Regions from separate parts of the Halobacillus sp. B23F22_1 genome, predicted to be linked through region 2. Evidence: riboswitches for the same ligand, from Rfam matches in the RefSeq annotation. Region 2 holds a riboswitch; each other region holds the start of a gene.
What was found. A riboswitch is a leader RNA that binds a small molecule or an ion and turns the genes downstream of it on or off. The one in region 2 is predicted to bind thiamine pyrophosphate.
Positions count from the first base shown of each region.

Region 1: it holds a riboswitch for thiamine pyrophosphate, as region 2 does, so the genes downstream of both, ACGTNH_RS17635 (thiamine phosphate synthase) here and thiT (energy-coupled thiamine transporter ThiT) in region 2, are expected to answer to the same signal.
Region 3: it holds a riboswitch for thiamine pyrophosphate, as region 2 does, so the genes downstream of both, thiW (energy coupling factor transporter S component ThiW) here and thiT (energy-coupled thiamine transporter ThiT) in region 2, are expected to answer to the same signal.
Region 4: it holds a riboswitch for thiamine pyrophosphate, as region 2 does, so the genes downstream of both, ACGTNH_RS15365 (YkoF family thiamine/hydroxymethylpyrimidine-binding protein) here and thiT (energy-coupled thiamine transporter ThiT) in region 2, are expected to answer to the same signal.

Region 1 is NZ_JBIEKE010000003.1:534,809-538,689, reverse strand. It holds gene ACGTNH_RS17645 (3-dehydroquinate synthase II domain-containing protein) at 2-520, shown strand; gene ACGTNH_RS17640 (YueI family protein) at 606-1,052, shown strand; TPP riboswitch at 1,182-1,294, shown strand; gene ACGTNH_RS17635 (thiamine phosphate synthase) at 1,402-1,998, shown strand; gene thiO (glycine oxidase ThiO) at 1,995-3,125, shown strand; gene thiS (sulfur carrier protein ThiS) at 3,109-3,312, shown strand; gene ACGTNH_RS17620 (thiazole synthase) at 3,316-3,881, shown strand, end outside.
Region 2 is NZ_JBIEKE010000002.1:907,987-911,867, forward strand. It holds gene ACGTNH_RS12415 (phospholipase D family protein) at 135-1,583, opposite strand; gene thiT (energy-coupled thiamine transporter ThiT) at 1,686-2,261, opposite strand; TPP riboswitch at 2,341-2,441, opposite strand; gene ACGTNH_RS12425 (universal stress protein) at 2,511-2,936, opposite strand; gene ACGTNH_RS12430 (alpha/beta hydrolase) at 3,796-3,881, opposite strand, start outside.
Region 3 is NZ_JBIEKE010000001.1:369,627-373,507, forward strand. It holds gene ACGTNH_RS01860 (PucR family transcriptional regulator) at 1-1,130, shown strand, start outside; gene ACGTNH_RS01865 (DUF3221 domain-containing protein) at 1,373-1,906, opposite strand; TPP riboswitch at 2,021-2,129, shown strand; gene thiW (energy coupling factor transporter S component ThiW) at 2,220-2,714, shown strand; gene tenA (thiaminase II) at 2,746-3,435, shown strand; gene thiD (bifunctional hydroxymethylpyrimidine kinase/phosphomethylpyrimidine kinase) at 3,432-3,881, shown strand, end outside.
Region 4 is NZ_JBIEKE010000003.1:59,757-63,637, reverse strand. It holds gene ACGTNH_RS15370 (ECF transporter S component) at 1-482, opposite strand, end outside; gene ACGTNH_RS15365 (YkoF family thiamine/hydroxymethylpyrimidine-binding protein) at 479-1,081, opposite strand; TPP riboswitch at 1,176-1,279, opposite strand; gene ACGTNH_RS15360 (solute:sodium symporter family transporter) at 1,615-3,201, shown strand; gene ACGTNH_RS15355 (hypothetical protein) at 3,267-3,497, shown strand; gene ACGTNH_RS15350 (helix-turn-helix domain-containing protein) at 3,541-3,881, opposite strand, start outside.

The sequences.
Region 1 (3,881 bases), on a different contig from region 2:
TGTGGAGGTAACAAAAATAGAGGAAATTGGAGAAGGAAGGAGAGTCTGTTTAGATTTTATCGATATTTTATACTCATCAGACGGATTATACATTGGAAACACAGGGCATGGATATTTAAAAGTCTTGGCTGAAAACCGTGAATCTAAAGATTATCCCGCTCGACCTTTTCGCATCAATTGCGGCTCTTTTCATCAATACTTGTATCAATCCGGTAAAACCTATTATCTTCATGAGTTAACCCCGGGTGAGAAGCTGATACTTTCGGGTGAAGAAGAGCGGGAGGTTGCAATTGGGCGAGTGAAAATAGAGAAACGTCCATTTGTAAGAGTGGAGTGTAAAAGCAGCGATGGAACGATTTCAGCCACTTTGCAAAACTCCTCCAGTGTTTATTTACAAGAGGAAAGCGAAGGAGAAATCTCAATATTGGATGTAAAAGAGGGACAAAAAGTGATGGGATTACGAGACGAGCCAGGACGGCATTTAGGTCAGCGAATTGATGAAGAAATTGTGGAGAAATAGATGAAAGCACCTCTCCTTTCATGCTTTTTTGAATGGACTATGATTTAGGATGGATAATAGGAACAGAGCAGATGAGGTGATTATGATGAAGAAAACAAATGTAGATGAATATTTGCAAGAAGGAATATACGGGACCCGACAAACGAAACCAGGGGAACGTAAAAGGTACCTGGGCACTCTCCGAGAGCGTATCATTCTAATATTAATGAAAGGCCAGGTGATGCAAGAGGCCGGGATTGAAGAGTTGTCCCAGGAAATGAAGCGGCATAAGGATGCCAAGCTTCTGTTGAATGGAGAAGTAAGCTACCGTTTCCGCAAACCCTATAGACAATTGGCAGACCAACACTCTATTCATCACACCGAAGTGTCCAATCAGGAGTCAGATACAGATATCGGAGCTATCCTTTACGTGGATTATGCAATAGAAAAAGAAAACATCCACATGAAAAAGAAAAAAGAAGTTAAAGAAGTAGAAAATAAAAACAGTGGAGTTAAAGGGTTTCTGAAGTCACTGTTTAAAAGCTCTAATTGATAGAACAGTCGGCCGAGCTTTAGTAAGAAGTAGGTCTTAAGTATCAATAGGTGAAAAGTTGAAGTTTTTAATAGACCGAGGATGATAAATAAGGTAAAGTAAATACCAAATCATTTCCAAAATTTAATAGTGATGCACTAGGGGTGCCTTTTAATTAAAGGCTGAGATCAAAGTACAACTTTGGGACTCTTTGAACCTGAACTGGCTTCAATACCAGCGGAGGAAAGTGACCGAATGACTGACGTAATATAGAGTGATCTATATTCTACACGTTCTTCTATCTAAGCTATGCCACTTTCCTATCCTGGAAAGTGGCATTTTTTAAAGTCTAAATGGAAGGAGGGACGTAATGAGGCTTACTGCTGTAACGAATGGTCGATTGGAAAAAACTCACTTGAGAAAGGTGATGAAAGAAATGGCGCCGTTCGTTGATGCCATTTTAGTAAGAGAAATGCAAAAATCTCCTCAAGAATATCTGACGTTAATAAAAGAATTAATAGCTGAGGGGATACCAAGGGAGAAACTATGGATTCACAGTCGTGCAGATATCGCCTGTATGACGGGTGTTCATCAACTTCATCTCCCGGAAAAAGGTATCACGGTTAAGGAGGTGAAGGAATCTTACCCATTCTTAAAGGTAGGGCAGGCTGTTCATTCTTTATCGGCCGCGAAGCAAGCGGAGGAAGAGGGTGCAGATTATGTCATGTTCGGTCACATTTTTCCTACGGATAGTAAAAAAGGGAAAAGGGCGAGAGGATTGGAAGAATTGAAGGAGTTGACTTCTACTCTTCGTATCCCTGTCATCGCCATTGGAGGTATTACGGTTGAGAAAGTGAAGGATTTACATGCAGTACACGCGAAGGGGGCGGCTGTGATGTCAGGAATTATTAACGCATCTGCCCCTGCTGAAGCGGCTCGACAATACCAAAAGGAGGCTAAGACTTGAAGAATAACCACTGCGATGTGTTGATTATTGGCGGCGGTATTATCGGTCATTCGATTTCTTGTTATTTAAATAAAAGCGGCGTTCACGCAGCTGTAGTGGAGAAACAAGCGAGTGGAGGAAAAGCCACACAAGCTGCAGCAGGTATGCTTGGTGTTCATACGGAAAATGAAGGCGTCGGAAAGTATCATCAATTTTGTGAAAAGAGCAGGGATATGTACACGGGATTAGCTCAAGAATTAAGGGAGCTTACGTCTATTGATATCGGCCTTTCACACTTTGGAATGATGGAAATCGCTGTAAAAGATGAAGAGAAAGAAGCTTTACTTTTGAAAAAATCAACTTTTCGAAACTTGGAATGGCTGGAAACTCCAATAGATCGTATTCCTTCTCTTTCGGACAAAGCATCAGGCGCGCTATTTATGAAAGATGATGGCCATGTCGAGCCGCGTCAAGTTTGCGAGTCTTTTAAACGAGCGGCATTACTGTATGGCGGGGATTTGCTGGAGGATCGTACCGTCTTGCGTGTTAAAAATAATCAAGGAAGTTTCACTGTTCATCTAGATAGCTGTTCACTTACGGCCGAGCATGTTGTGGTCGCATCCGGAGCGGAAAGCGGCCAGTGGTTTGAAACGACAGGCCTGCCTAATCCTATCGTTCCGACAAAAGGTGAAAGTTTTTCGATAAAATTGCGAGAAAACTATTTTAACGAAGCTTTATTTTTCCGCGATTTTTACGTCGTTCCAAAGCCAGATGGACGCTGCATTATTGGGGCTACCTCGAAGCCTGACGACAAAACTACAAATACGTCAGTGGGCGGGCTATCCAGTCTCATGAACCTACTGTTTTCCCTATTCCCGGAGTGGAAGGAGGCAGCTTTTCAAGACTTCTGGTCTGGGATCCGGCCAGGTACAGAAGATGGGGTCCCGGTTATAGGAGAGCACCCTTTCATTTCGAATCTATACTTTGCAACGGGCCACTACCGAAATGGTATTCTTTTAGCTCCGGCTACGGGGCAGCTTATCGAAAAACAGATCACAAAGAAACCGATTGATCCCTCCATCCAAGAACTGTTTTCCCCAAGCCGCTTAGCTGAGAAAGGAGAGTGGACTTATGAATATTCAAGTTAATGGTCGTTCGATAGAGTTTCCAAAAAACGAGGCGACGATTGCTGAGCTGCTGGAAAGCTATCACATTCAAAAGAAGATTTCAGTCGTAGAGCATAACAAAGAAATAGTGAAGAAAACGGACTATGAACACACGAAACTAGCCGATGGTGACCATTTAGAAATCGTCCATTTTGTAGGAGGAGGATAAGTAATGTTAAAAATTGGAGAGCACACCTTTCAGTCACGCCTAATGCTAGGGACAGGTAAATATCCGAATTTCACCAGTCAAAAAGAAGCGGTCAATGTATCTGGAACTGAGATTTTAACGTTTGCCGTCAGACGGATGGATATTTTTGATTCCAAGGAACCGAATTTATTAGAAGAGCTTGATCTGGAAAAATATTCTCTGCTCCCAAATACAGCAGGAGCGAAAACGGCGGAGGAAGCGGTCAGAATTGCCCGTTTAGCCAAAGCTTCGGAACTATGCGATATGATTAAGGTCGAAGTGATTGGCTGTGATAAGACGCTGCTGCCGGATCCTTTTGAAACGATGAAAGCTTCGGTACAGCTTCTGGAAGAAGGGTTCACCGTCCTTACGTATACGTCCGATGATGTGGTGCTGGCGAGACGTTTAGAGGAGGAGGGTGTCCATGCCATTATGCCAGGAGCTTCTCCGATCGGTTCTGGTCAGGGAGTTGTAAACCCACTGAATCTTCAGTTTATCATTGAACAATCAAACATCCCTGTGATCGTAGATGCGGGAATCGGCGCGCCTAG
Region 2 (3,881 bases):
GAGGCTGTGGCCACTGGAAGCAGAGTATATTGACGGTGTGCCGTACATGTGATTTAACATAAATCATCCGAACGTAGTTGAATTGTTACGTTCGGACGAGTTCGCTTTATACGTTTTCTTCTCATTTCGTTCGATTAATACGTAGTAAACCAAGTCCATTTTTGTAAATGGTACGTCAAGTAACGAACAGTGCTTAAATTATCCTGGTATTCCTCATAATCGGCCGTATAATTTCCGTCTTCATTTTCCCATATCTTTGTGAAATAATCATTCACTTCAGTAAATACTTCTTCATCCGGCCCCCCTTTAATTCTTACATCCGCTTCTAGATTCAAGTTAGCTAAGTTTCTTCTCGTGTAGTTACCTGATCCGCTGACAATTACATTTTCATCCTTACGATCAACATACAACGTTTTTAAATGAAATTGTTCCATGTTCACGTCGTACCATTTGAGGTTTAGGTTGTCATTAGCCAAATTATTCATCTCAGCCGCGACTGGCAAGTTAGGAAGGCCTGACTTCTCATGTCCAAACGATTGTTTGTTAGGGTCCATCACAATATTTACCGTTGTTCCACGATCAGCAGCTTTGTCTAAACCATCAATAATTTGACGATCGGCTAAGTAGTACATACCAAGCCATACACGATCTCCTTCTTCTGCTTTTTCCAGCTCTTCGAGTACGGCATTTTTTATTTTCTGCTCGGTAATGTATTGAACTTCCAGAGCACCTTCTTCTTCACCAAAATCCATGTTCTCATATTCTGGATAATCAGCTTCTCCAGAGAAACGAACGACCGCTTCTTCAGCTTCTAATATGTCCTTAATAATGGGACCGGTCATTTTAAAAGCTGCGTTTTCATGAAATCCACTCTCATCGTGGGGGTTTGCAGAGGATACCATCGCTGCATCCTCAGTGACAAGCACTTTTCGATGATTAGCTTTTACATTTAATAATTTTAAATAAGAGCGCAGGGTGACGTCAGGGGCCTCACTAGCAAATGGATTAGCAATCCATCCATCTCCACTCGTGCCCAACCAGCTGAAAAACACTCTCCATATACTTGAATACACGGGGTTAGAATCTCTCAAGCGATTTAAATCCGTGAGGACGACATCAATATTGTGATCACGCAATCGATCGACTTCTTCTGATTCATAGGATCCATAAACAGTGTTAATTTCATCAGTAATAAAGACGACCTGTAAATCTTCATGCTCTTCTTTTTGTTCAATTAAACGATCGGTCAGTTCCTCAGCTATGTTTGGAAATTTTTCTCCATCATCACTATATCCATTGAATAAAAACATATCGATGACGATAAATTCTTCCGCCTCTGCGATCGTATCAAACATCTCCTCGAATATTTCGAGTTCATGAACGACTTCTCCATTTTCGTCTTCATAAGTCAAATCTTTATAAAATTCGACATCCTCTACGTTGCGGTATTGGCCTTCGTAAGCCATCCCTTCAGGAAGACTCTTCCACGACGTGTGAAAGGCTATAACAAACGCAAGAATAATATTAAATCCAACAAGCCCCCAAAACCACTTTTTCTTATGTAGGTTTTTTAGTTTTTTCATCTCGTGCCCCCTCTTAGCTATCTTATATGATTCACTAAATAGGAAACGACGAAACCTGGAATAAAAAAACAGGCCGCGCCACGGGTAGCGCGAACTGCCTGATTATGATGCTCGCTGTATTAGCAGAGATGGTCGTTGAACAAATAATAACCCTAATACAATCGAACATAAAATAAATGTGGGAAGCATGTAGCCACCATTGTACGTTAAAGAATACAGCCAAACGGGTGTGCCTTCAGGCGCCATTGTTCCGTAGAAAGCAATTCCAGCGATAAAATGGCCTATAAAGCGGAATAAGCTGCCTACGAATGCCCCTATGACAATCCAGGTGACTAACCGCTTGTAATGCCGTGCAGCTGCTGCCTCCCAAACCGGCTTGGCAAACATACCGGCCAGTCCAATAACACCAAAAGCTACAATATAATCAAGAATGGTCTGAACAGGTGTAACAATATAAGCGCCGATTAATATTTGATAGAAGCCCAGCAACAGGCCTGTGGTGACCCCTCCACTTACGCCCCAGCGAAAAGCCATAATGAACACAGGTACCATTGCAAATGAAACTGATCCACCTTGGGCCCATAACTTAAATGATAAAAACGGTAAAACATCCAATAATATGGCTAAAGCAGAAAAAATGGCCGCTTCTACTAAAAATAACACTCGTATGTTTCTCATGTTTGCATCTCTCCTTTTAAAGACACAAAAAAAGCAATGCCAAAGGGAAGCTTCCTGATGGAGGAATCCCGTGCATCGCCATCAAAAAAGCCACCATCCCTACGCCAGTATTAACTGACAGGTTCGAAGGGTCAGAACATATTGTTCACTCTCAGCACTGAGGCTCCCCTTGAAGGCTTCATATTTCGTTTGCTTTTCTTGCTATATGGTCATTATAAATGATGTTTAGAATCCTGACAAACTTTACAGTCAGGGCACAATGGTAACAGGAACTTTAGTAGATTGCAGCACATTATAACTTACGCTCCCAAGGATGGCGCCTTTTACACGTCCTACTCCCCGCGTTCCCATTACAATTAAACGAACGTCCTCATTTGCTGATTCTTCGAGAATGACTTGATCGGGAATCCCTATCCTTTTTCTAAAGGTAGGAGTCACCTCATAGTCAGCTAAATATTCTTCCGCTGTTTCAAAGGATTGTCGTGCAGCCTCTTCCTGGTACTGCTTGATTTGATGCTGCCCTGCAAATTTCCGAACATTTCTCGTATTATAGTCGAACTGCACGTTTAAAATGATTAATTCATATCCTACCTCTTCCGCAAACGGAACGGCATACTGAAGAGCACGGAGCGAACTAGGTGATGCGTCAAAAGGTACGAGTATTTTTTTATTCATGACAACCCCCTCCTCACCTTCATTATACTTAATTTTCACTCAATAATGAATACTCGTATCATTGATATTGGTGATTTCCATAATAAGGATCGATTTACGTCTCTATCATATGCCATGCGGTCTTTCTAACTCTATCAGACGGTATGGTTTCTCTCCGTAGAAATTCTTCATTCGCAATTGTTTGCTTAATATTTTCCTCTATTTGTTAGTATACAGGCAGGGAGCAAAACAGATTTTTTCATCCAATAATCTATTAAGACGCATGAGAAGGAAAGGTGAGAAAGCCAATTATTTCCCGGGTGATGAAAGGAGCAATAAAAAAACTGGTAGTGTGAGGATTTCAGGTAAGAAAAGGCGTTCTCAATCCTTCTTGGCAAGTCATTTTATAAATTAAACCACAAACAGATCATTTATAGTCCTCTCTACCAACTTGTATTACAGGTAGTTGAAAAAGCCTGGTTAGATGTACACGTTGTCTCTTATGGTTCCTACATTAGTCTGGAGAAAAGGAAAAAGCGCCGCTTCCGCCGGGCAGGCCGAAAGTCTGCTCGACTGCGATTTCCGGTGCCTCTCCTGTCTGCTCCTCCCGCAGGGGCCGGCACTTTTTCCGTTCCTCTGACCAAAATGGAATAACCTTTGTAATGTGAATGGCCTTTTGCAGACGCTGCTTTCATAAGAACACAGCTTGATTAAATGATTGAGGAAACGGCGAGAATCCTGCAGGAAATGGGAATAAGGTGTAATCCCGGAGGGCGGAATACAGCCCGAAAAGGCACACCATTCGCCCGCGGCAAAGGAGTCGTTTCACTTAACTTTAAGGGTTCTATACAAGATGAGTAAAGCCCTCTTTAAGAGGGCTTTACTTCGTATTGGAATACATGACGAAAAATTCTAAGCTGCGTTCAGTAATCAAATCAAGATCTGTATCTAATGTAGCTACGTGAT
Region 3 (3,881 bases), on a different contig from region 2:
ACATGATTCAAGTATTAAATGGAGAAGTGGAAGGAGACTACCAGCTCATACCATCTCAAGAAACACCTTTTAAAGACCATCCATTGTATCATTACATCGAAGAGTACCAAATAGGGGCCAGCTATTGCTATCAACTAACGATTTTGTCCAATTATAAGAAACAAGGATATTTACTGTTTAAACCTGAATCAGAAGCCGAGCTTACATGGTCCAACTTAAACATACTGGAGCATGCTCTTACAGCATGTGCCCTTTATTTTGTAAAAGAGAATGCAATTGAAATGACGGAGATTCGTTTGAAGGATAATTTCCTGCTTGACTTAGCCAAAACCGATATGGAAATGGATAAACCACTTCAATCAAAGGCGCAATTACTTGGGTATGATTTAACAAAACCGTATATTTGTCTCGTTGGGGAAATCCGCTTTACAAAAAAAGTCGATGACCATATCGGAACGCCGGACCAAGCCGTTATGTCTTCCTCTATGCATAGTCGAAATTACTACATTCAAAAAGAAGTTGCACATGCTGGAGATGTCTTAAAAAGGCGGACGATGGCAACTTTTGAAGGTGGAGAAGTTATTGTTTTTCTTGAGGCAGACAGTCGGCCATATATGGAGACCGCCAACCAGTTTCTTGATTTAGTCGAACGACGCTTAAATGAATTATTAGCCGGGATAAATATTTCCTGGGGAATATCCATGCATAAAGACGGAATTTATAACTTTCATAAAAGCTATAATGAAGCAGTCACAGCCTTTAACATCGGGCGGCAGCAGCATGAAATAGGGGAGCGGACCTTTTTTAGTGACACCCGGATGAATCGGCTGTTAATGGCGCTTTCTCATGAGAAAGAAATAGAGCAGATTGTTAAAAGCACGCTGCATAAACTGATTGAATACGATCAAAAACGACAAACAGACTTAATTCATACGTTTATTGTCTATAACAAGTACAATAGTAATGTCAGTCAAACAGCCCGGGCTTTAAATTTACACCGCCAATCCTTACTCCATAGATTGCGTAATATTGAGCAACTGACAGGCCTGTCTTTATTAAATGCTGACGATATGTTTTTGCTTGAATTAAGTGTGAGGCTCTGGATGTTAAAGAAAGTAGACGAAGATTAAATTATCACAACTACAGAAAACGGCCATGATAACCTTTACTATAAGAAATTTCAGGGTCACAAATTCATCGAGGTCCGGGAATTGTGAAACTTCTGCGGAAAGAAAATAACAAGAGCGGACCTCCTTATTTTATCCATGATAAAGGATACTTGTAATGGAGACTTTTTGAAGAAAAGAACCGTGGGATTTCATTTTTAAACCAGTGTACGACTTTTCAAACGCCTGAAGAGAAGATCACTTCACTATGGTTGTTCTTCAAAATTCTCATCTGAAACAATGACTTTCTCACTTCCGCTTTCAGTAACGGTAGACCGCATTTTCACTACCCACTCATCTGATTCTTTTTCATAGGTTAATGACTCAACAGCTAGAGCGTTTCCACGGTCAACTTCGGTTAATGCTGTGGCTAAAGCCTGGGATTCATTCATATCAGCCCCTTCAGGCTGATCAGCATCTACTACTGTTACTTTACCAGCTTCCCCTTGCATGGGAGTGGATTCTGCTACAGCCCCATCAATGGTTACCTCCACCTTTTTACCTAGCCACATGTCTTTTTCTACTCCTGAAACCCATATCGGTTCTCCGCCATTAGGTTCAATGGTATCAACGACTAAAATACTTGTTTCATTTTGGTCCATTACATAGCCTGAATACGCAGAGGTTTCTTCTTGTGTTTCGTCCGTTGAATCACTGTCAGCTTCCTCTTTTTCTTCTACGTCTGTCGTGCCGCATCCTGCCATAACGATTAAAATAAGTAACCACCATTTTTTTATCATTGGTTTCTTCTCCCTTGCACATATGAAAGTTGTAGTTACTTCAAATAGTACACCCTTCTTCATGACAAAAACAAGATGCTTTGTTATGATGAATGGAACCAAGTAAATATTTACATTCACTACTAGGGGGGCCCAAATGGGCTGAGAGGAGAGTATAAAGCTTTCCGACTCTTATATACCTGATCTGGTTAGCACCAGCGGAGGGAAGTAGTCAGACGTTTTGTCTATTACTCTACCTATAAAAGTCAGGTCCTCTAAAAGGGGCCTGACTTTTTTTGTGGGCAGCTCTGTAACTCAGGAAGGGGGGAAGTATATGAACCGAACTCGAATGCTCACGACCATGGCCGTATTTGTTGCCATTGGGACAATAGGAGCTCAATTATTATGGTTTCCTGCAGGGGCAGCCAAAGCTTATCCAGTTCAGCATGCAGTCAATGTGATGGCGGCTATTACTCTGGGACCCATTCCCGCAGTCGCCATAGCATTTACAATTGGTCTGCTTCGAAACCTGCTAGGGCTAGGAACGCTGCTCGCATTTCCAGGGGGCATGATCGGAGCTTTATTTGCCGGTTACTTATACAAGTGGACGAGAAAACCATTGGCTGCAGTCTCTGGGGAATTGGCAGGATCCGGTATGATTGGAGCATTATTCGCTGTTCCATTCGCAAACATCTTAATGGGAAGTTCAGCTGGAGCATTGGCATTTTTACCTTCATTTTTTGTAAGCAGTATTAGCGGATCATTGCTTGGGTGGTTCGTTGTAACGCGATTGAAACAGACTAAACCAATTACTCAATTAGACTATTAACTGAACAACAATTTAAAAGGAGGACGAACGTATGAGTTTCACGGATACTTTAAGACGGGAAAACACAGATATATTCGAAGCTATTTTTAATCATCCATTTGTTGATGGGATTGGAAAAGGGGAAGTACCTCACGAATCAATTGCTCACTACATTAAAGCAGATTATGAATATTTAAATGCATTTATGCACATTTACGGAATTGGAATTTCAAAGTCAACCAACCGCAAAGATATTGAATACTTTAATGAACAAATAGGCTTCATTTTAAACAGTGAAACTCACCCTCATCAGAACTTTTGCGACGTTATTGGTGTTGGTTACGATGAACTGCACGGCTATCCATTACCGCCTACAGCTGATCATTATGTAAAACACATGATGTACCACGCCCAGCTGGGAGGTTTAGGTGAAATATTAGCTGCAATGCTTCCCTGTCCGTGGACGTATCTTGAAATAGGACAACATTTAATGAAAAAATATCAGCCCACAACAGATGATACGTTCTTCCCATGGATCAAGTTTTATGCAGATGAGGAATTTGAAACACTCTCAGAGGCTATGCGGAAACGACTGAATGAGTTGGCCGATTTTGCCTCAGAAACTGAGCGTCAACGCATGAAAGATGCATTTCGAAAAAGCTGCCAGCTCGAATTGAAATTTTGGGAAATGGCGTACACTTGTGAAGAATGGCCGCAAGGAGAAGGAGTGAATTCGAGATGAATAAAGTCAATACTGCGTTAACAATTGCTGGTACAGACCCGAGCGGAGGCGCAGGGATCCAGGCCGACTTAAAGACATTTCAAGAGTTGAAAAGTTATGGAATGAGTGTGATTACTTCTGTCGTTTCTCAAAATACGACGGGAGTAAAGGATGTTCATCATCTGCCCGTGGAGTTCCTTAAAAGTCAATTAGAAGCTGTCTCCTCAGATATACCTATTCACGCGATGAAAACAGGAATGATCTCGAATATGGATATGATGAAAGTGATCGCTGAGTGGATGCCGAATGTTCCAGCCCCTTATGTTATGGATCCTGTGATGGTCGCAACAAGCGGTGATCCATTAATCGAGAAAGAATCACGAGGTTTTTTACGTGATCACCTTCTTCCTTTATCAGCAGTTGTTACCCCAAATATTCCTGAAGCTGAATTTTTACTAGATGAGAAG
Region 4 (3,881 bases), on a different contig from region 2:
CCTGAAATAATGGCTCCGCTAATCATCCGGGTCACGAGCATTGCTAACACATAGGCAGAACTGAGAGCAGCATAACCAGACGTGAAATATCCCCAAACAAAGCTGAAGACAGCTGCCATAACACCTGCGAGCATTAATGTTTGCACGTTGTAGTATTTATATCGCGTCATTGCAAATGCCGATTCCGCACCTAAGCCTTGAACTATACCGGTTATGATAAGCATAGGTCCTAATGCATTCCCAAGCAGAACTTCGATAGTGGCTGCAATCGTTTCTGATAAAAATGCGGCACCAGGCTTACGGATAATATAGGCAGCAATGATGGAAACGATAAACCAAATGCCGAAAATGAAATCATACCCAATTGGACCGAAAAAACCTACGAGTACTTTTCCTACAGGTAAAAAAGCTAAATAAACGACAGCGAACACAACTGATAAGGCTGACATTACAACAATTTCTTTTAGTCTCCAGTTCTTCATGCATCATTCTCCTTTGTTGAAGGACTGTTGGCTGAAACCGTTACTGTCATGACCGTATGGGAAGAGCCGTTTTGTTCCGTTTCACGAAAAACGTTTTCCAGTCCAGTGAAAATTAGATTCGTATCCCCGTCCAGTCTGGTGGAGTAATGAGCAGGTGAAACATTTACTCCGTTTTCCTTCATGTGTTCAATCTGCTGATAAATCGTATCCATATAGTTACCACCGCCCATTGGATAGAGTGAGAACTTAGCTGCAATAGGCTGTTGAATCGTGTGAACGAAGTGTTCATTTGCACGTTCGCTGGTTTCCGCCATATACACATCCCCAGCGGAATCTCCCGGGCAGCCAATCGAATACGTTCCTTGAAAAGCCACGTGAACCCCGCTTTTCGCAATTGTAAGCAAAATCGCTTTTGTCACATCAAATACTTGTTCCATTCTTCCGCGAATCGTTGTTGTTACATTATCGGTGTGAAGCCAAACCTTCGATGTATCCACCTCTTTTAAGCTATCAAGAATATGTTTAATAAAGTGATCAGACATGGGGTGGACCGAAAAGGAGCACCCTGCAACACGTGAATTTTCACATTTTTCGTTCATTCTTTTCCCTCCTTCGATTTTGAAGCACAAAAAAACTGCATCCCATGGGAATGCAGTCTACAATCGAATAAGGCTTTACTTATAATAATACCTACGAAAGTCGACTGCACTTCCCCACGCTAGTATTATCTAGTTCGGGTAATAAGGGTCGGAGCCTTCTCCTCTCAGCCGTGTGACACAGCTCCCCTAGTGCTTGACGAAATGTTATGCAGTTTAAGTGATTCAGTTTTTATGGTAGCCGAAGAAACGATATTTGTAAACTGTTAAAGTGATAGATCCTCTGTAGAGCAAAAAAGTGAATTCTCTAATCTATCAAAATACTATAAAGCATTGAAGAGTTACTATCCAGCTTGTAAATGGGAGCAAAGAAACGATTTTTAATTCATTAATAAAGCAAAAAAGTGCATTTTTCAATTATATTTTTACCATTGAATCGCTTACATATTAAAAGATAGAATGTACAACAAGTATTAAAACGCATACATAGGTTAGCGACAACTTTGATACTGCATACATAAAAGGAGAGAGAATAGATGAATGCACTGACTATTTTATCGTTTTTGTTTTTTACAGGAATGGTTGCCCTCATTTCATATCTACTTACTCGTAAAGAAAACCTGGCTTCACAAGACGGGTATTTTCTAGGAGGAAGAAACCTCGGAGCCTGGGTAATTGCAGGTTCTCTCATGTTGACAAACTTATCGACCGAGCAGCTTATCGGATTAAACCAGCAGGGCTTTACAGATACGCTGGCGGTTATGGGGTGGGAAGTAGGATCTGCCATTGCCTTAGTAATCGTGGCTTTTTTCTTGCTTCCTCGATATTTAAAAGGCGGTATAACCACGATTCCTGACTTTCTAGAAGATCGATATGATTTTGGAACTAAACAGATTGTGACAGTCTTATTCTTGTTTGGTTACGTATTTAATTTACTGCCGCCGATTCTCTACTCTGGTGCAGTAGCTATCAATGGAATGTTTGATATCCCTGAAGTGTTAGGCGTCAGTCGAACAGCTGGTTTATGGATAACCGTATTTGCAATTGGAATTGTAGGTTCCATTTATGCTGTTTTTGGCGGACTTAAAGCCGTAGCTGTTTCGGACTCTATTAATGGGGTTGGTTTGTTATTAGGCGGGCTGCTCATTCCTGTTCTTGGTCTTTATGCATTAGGTGATGGATCGATTGGAAGCGGGTTCAACACAATCATGGAAAACTCTCCTGAGAAGTTAAATTCAATAGGAGGTGCAGATAGTCCGGTACCTTTTAGTACGATGGTCACAGGAATGTTACTAGTTAATCTATTTTATTGGGGAACAGCTCAGCATATTATGCAAAGAGCGATCGCAGCTAAAAATTTAAAAGAAGGTCAAAAAGGGGTATTAATTGCCGCATTTCTTAAGCTGTTTGGTCCTGTGTTTTTAATTCTTCCAGGGATTATTGCTTACAATATGTTTGGCCCCGACATTGAATCTGCGGATGCTTACCCGATGCTTGTAGGGGAGGTTTTGCCGACTCCTCTCGTTGGATTCTTTGCTGCTGTATTGTTTGGTGCTATTTTGTCCTCATTCAATTCAGCTCTAAACTCTTCTGTTACTTTAATATCTTTAAATATTTATAAACCTTACTTTAAACCAAGTGCGCCAGATCGAGAGATTGTAAGAAAAGGAAAATATGTAGGGATCATATTAGCCCTTTTTGCTATGTGTCTTGCTCCACTAATTGATAAAGTCCCGCAAGGTTTTTTCCAGTACTTGCAGATTGTAAACGGGTTCTATAATGTACCTATTTTCACAGTACTCATTGTTGGCTATTTAACGAAGCGAGTCCCTGCGATTGCAGCAAAAATTTCTTTATTTCTATTTATTACTGTGTATGCCATCACTCAGCTCTTTTGGGATACAGGGATTCATTTCTTGCACATTTTAGGAGTTTTGTTCGTCGTTTGTACGGGATTAATGGTAGTAATCGGGAAGTTCTGGCCTCGTGACACAGCATTCGTATTAGAAGAAAAAGCTAAAGTAGATATGAAACCATGGAAGCTCGTTTATCCAGTAGGTATTGCAGCAACAATGGCTATGATTTTGATTTACGTTCTGTTTTCACCAGCCGGTATATTATAATCAAGTGAACTCTTGCCTTCATTTGATATACTTACATTAATGATATATAGATGGAGGCAGGACGGATGAGTGATTTACATCAAACAGTTGAAACCTTTTACCATAAAGTTTACGAGACGTTAGGAAAACTTCACGAGGAAGCTTTAGGGCTTAAAGAAAATGTAGAGGAGGAAGAACTGGCAGTAAGTGAAAAAATTGAACGTACCGAATTTGCTTTACAGCTCTCAAGAGACGTACTGGAAAACTTTGTAGATTCGGGAAAAATCATGACGATTAATTATGATGTCGCTCAGTAACCATTGAAGTAGATTCAAAATGAGACCGTTATTCAAAACGGTCTCATTTTTTTAATACGATGCTTTTTTTGTATTGGCCTGGAGTCATTCCTGTTACTTTTTTAAAAACTTTGTTGTAATAGTTGGAATTCTGATACCCAATGCTCTGTGCAATATCCTCCGCTGAGTACTTCGTATTTTGCATTAACTCTTTAGCTTTATTAATACGAATATCCGTTAGATACTGTATAGGAGTTTGGTTGGCAAGCTTTTTAAACTGTCTTGTAAAGTGATAACGAGATATACCGGAAGAGACAGCCATATCATCTGGACCGATATCTTCCGCGTAATGATTTTTTGCAAACATTGCAGCTTCAATCATTTCATCAGGCCAATGCGTCATGT